2 linked regions of the Martelella endophytica genome follow. The protein of the gene in region 2 interacts with the protein of the main gene of each other region in a pairwise test. Links are inferred from orthologs where the notes say so. Each region holds a gene or a part of one and is shown on either strand. Other genes may lie near its edges. The genes, in order: TM49_RS19545 and TM49_RS16430.

Evidence for each region.
Region 1: the proteins of TM49_RS16430 (region 2) and TM49_RS19545 interact in binary tests that used the Escherichia coli proteins (3 or more experiments, as listed by UniProt). The link is inferred for Martelella endophytica from one-to-one orthologs.

The regions. Positions count from the first base shown.
Region 1 is NZ_CP010803.1:4,221,133-4,224,866, forward strand. Bases 319-3,734 are described here. They hold TM49_RS19545 ([protein-PII] uridylyltransferase), read right to left. Parts: upstream 3,405-3,734; coding sequence 519-3,404; downstream 319-518. Other genes in these bases: murJ (murein biosynthesis integral membrane protein MurJ), read right to left, coding at 319-522; mutS (DNA mismatch repair protein MutS), read right to left, coding at 3,457-3,734. Also shown: more of murJ, read right to left, coding at 1-318.
Region 2 is NZ_CP010803.1:3,581,573-3,584,650, reverse strand. Bases 1-2,760 are described here. They hold TM49_RS16430 (P-II family nitrogen regulator), read right to left. Parts: upstream 1,670-2,760; coding sequence 1,331-1,669; downstream 1-1,330. Other genes in these bases: TM49_RS16425 (bifunctional ADP-dependent NAD(P)H-hydrate dehydratase/NAD(P)H-hydrate epimerase), read left to right, coding at 2,019-2,760; glnA (type I glutamate--ammonia ligase), read right to left, coding at 1-1,259. Also shown: more of TM49_RS16425, read left to right, coding at 2,761-3,078. UniProt on the Escherichia coli protein: P-II indirectly controls the transcription of the glutamine synthetase gene (glnA). P-II prevents NR-II-catalyzed conversion of NR-I to NR-I-phosphate, the transcriptional activator of GlnA. When P-II is uridylylated to P-II-UMP, these events are reversed.

The sequences.
Region 1 (3,734 bases), 640 kb from region 2 along the record:
GGCGATCAGGACGACGTTGAGGAAGACCGGCGCGATCGCCGCAGCGAAATAGCGGTGCAGCGAATTCAGCATGCCGCTCATCATCGCCATCAGCGACATGCAGATCAGATAAGGAAACATCACCATCGACAGGCGGACGGTCATGTCGAACTTGTCGGGGTCGCCGGCAAAGCCCGGTGCGATGATGAAGCGCACGATCAGCGGCATCGCCAGCTCCATCACCAGGGTGATGACGAAGAGCGCCGAGAACAGCACGCCGAACACCTGCTCGGAGAAGCGCTTGGCACCCTCCAGCCCGTTCTCCTCGATCTCCTTTGAGAACAGCGGCACGAAGGCGGCGTTGAAGGCGCCTTCAGCAAAGAGCCGGCGGAACAGGTTAGGGAACCGGAAGGCAGCGTAGAAGACGTCCGCCATCGGCCCCGTGCCGAGGGCGGCCGCCATCATGGTTTCGCGGGCAAAGCCGAAGATACGGCTGGCCAGCGTCGCGCCCCCGACGGTCGCGAACTTGCCGGCGAGGCTCATTGAGCGTCGTCCTCGTCCTTCCCGATGTCGCGCCCGGCCTCGGCCGGCAGCAGCATGCCCGGCGGCATGCCCTTTCGATAGGCGTCGCTATTGTCGTCGAGCACCGCTTTCATCCTTTCAACGATTGCCGCCTGGCGGTTCTCATTGGTGATTTTGGCGCCAACGAGGTCGGTCACGTAAAAACTGTCGATCACCTTCTCACCGAAGGTGGTGATGCGCGCCGACTGAATGTCGAGCGAGAGCTCGGAGAGCGTCTGCGTCACGTCTGCAAGCAGGCCTGTGCGGTCGAGGCACTCGATCTCGATCACGGTGAAGACGTTGGAGAGCAGGTTCGATACGGAGACATGCGGCTGCACGGAGAAGGGCTTCGCCGCCTTGCGCTCGCGCGAGCGGGTGGCGATCACATCGGGCAGGCGCTTGCGGCCGGAGAGCACATCCTCGATCAGCTTGCCGATCGTGGTTGCCCGGCGCAGCTCGTCGGCATCATCTTCGAAAGCGCGGTTGAGCAGGACCGTGTCGAGCGCGCGGCCGTCCGTGGTGGTGAAGATCTGCGCATCGGCAATGTTGGCACCGGTCGCCGCGCAGGCACCGGCGACGATCGACAGAAGCCGCGGATGGTCGGGCGCCAGGAGCGTGATCTCGGTGATGTCGTGGAACGCGTGAGTGCGAACCATGGTCGCAAACAGCTTGCCGTCCTTGTCGGCAGAGCGGATGAAGCGGGCATGGCGCACCTGATCCTCGAGCGGCACGGAGAGCAGGTAGTTCTGGTACTGCAGGCTCGAATATCTCTGCCGGTCGGCATCGCTCCAGCCGGCAAGCGCTTCCGCCAGCGCTTCCACGGCGCGCTCGGCGCGGGCTTTGCGCGACACCGCGGAGAAGCCGCCGGAGAGCAGGATCTCGGTCTCGTAGTACAGCGTGCGGAGAAGCTGCCCCTTCCAGCCGTTCCAGACGTCCGGGCCGACGGCGCGGATGTCGCAGACGGTGAGGATCAAGAGCAGGTTCAGCCGGTCGAGCGACTGCACCTGGTCCGAGAAGTCGATCACGGTCTTGCGGTCGGAGAGGTCGCGGGTCTGCGATGTCATCGACATCAGCAGGTGCTTATCGATCAGCCAGGCGACGAGTTCGGTCTGCTTCGCCGTCAATCCGAGACGCGGGCAGAGCTTTCGCGCCACCCTTGCGCCGGCGATCGAATGATCTTCCTTGCGGCCCTTGGCGACATCATGCAGCAGCACGGCGACATAGAGCACGGTGCGATCCTCGATGCGGCCGATCAGGCTTGCCGCCAGCGGATGCTTCTCGGAAGCGCCCTCGCTGTTTTCGATTTCCGACAGCACGCCAACGGCGCGGATCAGATGCTCGTCAACGGTGAAGTGATGATACATGTTGAACTGCATCATCGAGACGATGCGGCCGAATTCCGGCAGGAAGCGGCCGAGTACGCCGGCTTCGTTCATCCGCCGGAGATAGAGCGCCGGATCGTTGCGGGAGGTCAGAATGGACAGGAACAGCCGGTTCGCCTCATCCTTCTCGCGCAGCTCCGCATTGATGAGCGATAGCGAGCGGGTGACGACCTTGAGAGCGTCCGGGTGGAATTCGAGGTCGTTGATCACCGCGACGTAGAAAAAGCGGATGATCGCCACCGGATCGCGACGGAAGACGTCGGGATCGGCAAGGGCGATACGGCCAGAATCATTGACGAACTCGATGGACCCCGGGATCTTGCGCTGGCGCCGTGCAAACTTCGTCCAGACCCGGCCGATGGTCGGCGCCGCCTTTGCCTGCTGCTCCTCGAGATCCGAGCAGAAGATGCGGGTAAGATCGCCGACATCCTTGGCCACCAGGAAATAGTGCTTCATGAACCGCTCGACCGCCGAGAGCCCAGGCCTGTCCTGATAGCCGAGCGCCCGAGCAATGTCGTTCTGGATCTCGAAGGACAGCCGCTCCTCCGCCTTGCCGGTCAGGAAATGCATGTGGCAACGCACGGCCCAGAGAAAATCCTCGGCCCGGTTGAAAAGCTTCATCTCCTGTCGCGACAGCACGCCGAGCGACACCAGTTCGGAGGGCTCGCGCACACGGTAGAAATACTTGGCGATCCAGAAAAGCGTGTTGAGGTCGCGCAGCCCCCCCTTGCCCTCCTTGACGTTGGGCACGACGAGATAGCGCGTATCGAAAGACTTGCGGTGGCGCTCGTCGCGCTCGGCAAGCTTGGCGGCGATGAAATCGGGGCCGGTGCTGGCGACGATCTCCTTGTCGAAGCGCCGCTCCAGCGTATTGGCGAGCGTCTTGCGACCGGCGATGAAGCGCATCTCGAGGATCGAGGTGCGGATCGTCATGTCGGCCTTGGAGAGCTTGATGCATTCATCGACATTGCGGGTCGCGTGACCGACCTTCTGGCCCATGTCCCAGAGCATGTAGAGAATATATTCGATCGCCTGCAGCGTCTCTCGGCGGTCTGAACCGTTGATCAGGAACAGAAGGTCGATATCGGAACCCGGCGCCAGCGTGCCGCGGCCATAACCGCCAACGGCGGTGACGGTGAAATCGCTCGCCGCATCGGGAAAAAGATCCTTGGAGACGAGGTTATGCAGGGCGATCAGTATCTGATCCTGCAGCCAGGAAATCCGCCGCGCACAGCCCAAACCGGTACCGTCTTCCTTCAGAAGCGTATAGGCGTGCTCACGGCCGAGGCGGTTCACCTCCTTCAGATGCGCGAGCAGGACCTGACGGGTCTTGTCCGTATTGCCGCCATTGCGCCTGGCAATCGCCCGAAGCTCCGTCTTCAGCGCCGACGGATCGAGGATATCCGTCATCGCGAACAGGTCGGTCTCGGCGGTTTTCAGTTGAGCAGCCTTGTCGCGCTGCGCCTCTGCGGTGGTCTGCATTGCATTGCCTTTTTATCGGCGGATTGCGCCTTTGATGGCTTTCTAGAGCAAATCAGTCGCCAAGGGAAATGTCCTCGCTCAATTTCCGCTTCAGCGCATAGAGCGCATCCAGCGCCTCGCGCGGCGTCATGTCATCCGGCTTGAGCGTTTCAAGCAGGGCCGTCACCTCGGACGGCTTCTGCGCGGCCGGGTCGGCTCGCATCGCGGTCTGGAACAGCGGCAGGTCGTCGATGAGGTTCGCGGCCGGGTTCTTGCGGTCGGCGTCCTCAAGTCGCGCCAGCACCGATTTCGCCCGTTTGACGACGGCTGAAGGCAGGCCGGCAAGGCGTG
Region 2 (3,078 bases):
TCCAGAGCTTCGCGCAGCGAGCCGCAAACGGTCGGGATTTCCTTGAGCTCTTCCTTCGGCAGGTCGTACAGGTCCTTGTCCATGGCTTCGCCCGGATGGAGCTTGTTCTTGATGCCGTCGAGGCCAGCCATCATCAGAGCGGCAAAGGCGAGGTAGGGGTTCGCGCCCGGATCGGGGAAGCGGACTTCAACGCGCTTGGCCTTCGGCGAGGAGCCGAACGGAATACGGCACGAGGCCGAACGGTTGCGGGCCGAGTAGGCCAGCAGAACCGGTGCTTCGTAGCCCGGGACCAGACGCTTGTAGGAGTTGGTCAGCGGGTTGGTGAAGGCGTTGATGGCCTTGGCGTGCTTGATGATGCCGCCGATATAGAACAGGCAGGTTTCCGACAGGCCGGCATATTCATCACCAGCGAAGGTCGGCTTGCCGTCCTTCCAGATCGACTGGTGAACGTGCATGCCCGAGCCGTTGTCGCCGAAGACCGGCTTCGGCATGAAGGTTGCCGTCTTGCCGTAAGCATTGGCAACCTGGTGGACGCCGTACTTGTAGATCTGGGTCTTGTCGGCCATGCGGGTCAGCGTGTCGAACACCATGCAGAGTTCGTGCTGGGCGGAGGCAACTTCGTGGTGATGCTTTTCAACGGTGATGCCCATTTCGGCGAGAACCGTGAGCATTTCCGAACGCATGTCCTGAACGCTGTCGACCGGCGGGACCGGGAAGTAGCCGCCCTTGGTACGCGGGCGGTGGCCCATGTTGCCGACTTCGTACTCGGTGTCCTGGTTCGACGGCAGTTCGCTGCTGTCGAGCTTGAAACCGGTGTTGTAGGGATCGGCAGCGAAACGAACGTCATCAAAGACGAAGAATTCGGGCTCGGGGCCGAAATAGGTGGTGTCGCCGATGCCGGTGGACTTCAGGTAGGCTTCGGCCTTCTTGGCCGTGCCGCGCGGGTCGCGGTTGTAGGCTTCGCCGGTGAGCGGCTCAAGGATGTCGCAGAAGACAGCCATGGTGGACTGCGCGAAGAACGGGTCCATGTGGGCCGTCTCGGCGTCGGGCATCAGCACCATGTCGGACTCGTTGATCGCCTTCCAGCCGGCGATGGACGAACCGTCGAACATGATGCCATCAGCAAACATGTCCTCATCGACAGCCGATACGTCCATCGTCACGTGCTGCAGCTTGCCCTTCGGATCGGTAAAGCGCAGGTCGACGAACTTGACGTCGTTGTCCTTGATTTGTTTCATGATTTCAGCAGCTGTCGTCATTTAACGTTTTCCTTGCATAAGAAGATGACGATAGAAATTCCCCGTCTTTCGGGCGAAAGAGGGGCGATGGATCAGATGGCGTCTACACCGGTCTCACCGGTACGGATGCGGACGACGCCTTCGACGTTGGAAACGAAGATCTTTCCGTCGCCGATGCGTCCGGTCTGGGCGGCGTTGCGGATGGCCTCGATAACAGCGTCCACGTTCTCGTCCGCCAGCACGACCTCGACTTTGACTTTGGGAAGAAAGTCGACGACATATTCGGCGCCACGGTAAAGTTCCGTGTGACCCTTCTGGCGCCCGAAGCCTTTTGCTTCCGTGACAGTGATTCCCTGCAAGCCGACTTCCTGAAGGGCTTCCTTCACTTCGTCAAGCTTGAAAGGTTTGATGATCGCTTCGATCTTTTTCATAAGGAAATTGCTCTCCGCTTCTCCCGTTGAAGCAGGTATGAACCCGCTCGGAACATCAGATGCACATTGCATGCCAACTTGCGTTTTTGCCGGCCAAATCAACCGAAATAAAACCGCATTTCAGCAAATGCCCGCTGCATCGCCTTTTCGCATCGGATCAGGTTCGCGAAAAGGCGCATCGGCGTCAAGAGAAAGGCGTTCGTGGCCGTCGGAGGGCATGTTCGCATGGTTTTTAGGCATGGGGGTGTGCTGCCATTATAGGCAATTGACCATAAATTAGACGGCAATTGGCGAATGCTTGCCTTATTGCGGGATTTTTCGTTTATTCGCCGTATTCAAGGAGCCACCGATGATTTTGCTGACACCGGACGAAATGGGCGCGGCCGACCGGCTGGCCGCCGAAAGCGGAATCGATAGCTACGGGCTGATGGTGAAGGCGGGCTACGCGGTCGCCGCTTCGGCGCTGAAGCACTTCGCAACCGTCCGGCGCGCGATCGTGTTGGCCGGGCCAGGTAATAATGGCGGCGACGGCTATGTTGTCGCACGGGCCCTCGCAGAATCCGGTATGGACGTTGCCATCCATGCGCTCGGTGATCCTGACAAGCTGAAGGGCGATGCGCGCACCGCCCGTTTTGAATGCCCCATCGAGCCGCAATCGCTTGAGGCCTATTTGCCGCAAGCCGGAGACCTGGTGATCGATGCGCTGTTCGGGGCAGGGTTGGCGCGGCCGCTTTCCGGGGCTGTCACCGCGCTGATCGAGGCTATCGGCCGGAAGGGCGTGCCGGTGCTTGCCGTCGACCTGCCTTCGGGACTTTCGGGCGCAACCGGCGCGCCGCTGGGCGCAGCCTTCCACGCAACCCGCACCGTCACCTTCATGGCGCCGAAGCCGGGGCATTATCTCTTGCCCGGCCGCGACCTTTGCGGCGTGCTGGAGGTCGCCGATATCGGCATTCCGATGCGGATCGTCAGGGCCGCTCAGGGCGGCAAGCTTTCGGTCAACAGCCCGGCACTCTGGCGCGCGGCGCTGCCGCATTCGGCCGCCGGCGCGCACAAGTTCAGTCGTGGGCACCTCGGCGTTTTCAGTGGCCCTGCCGGCAAGACCGGCGCGGCAAGACTTTCGGCGATGGCGGGAATCAGGTGCGGCGCCGGGCTGGTCACGCTGGCCGTTCCGGCTTCGGCGGAGGCCGAGGTCGCTGCCCACCAGACCGCCATCATGCAGCGCAGGCTCGACGAGGCCGACGATCTTCGGGACTGGCTCGCCGACCGGCGCCTCTCGGCTTTCGTGATCGGGCCCGGTTTCGGCGCCGATGCACGGGCACGCGAATTTGTCCAGGCGCTCGCCGAACGGCCGACTGTGATCGATGCCGATGGCATCAGTGCTTTTGCGGAGGCGCCGGACGAATTGTTCG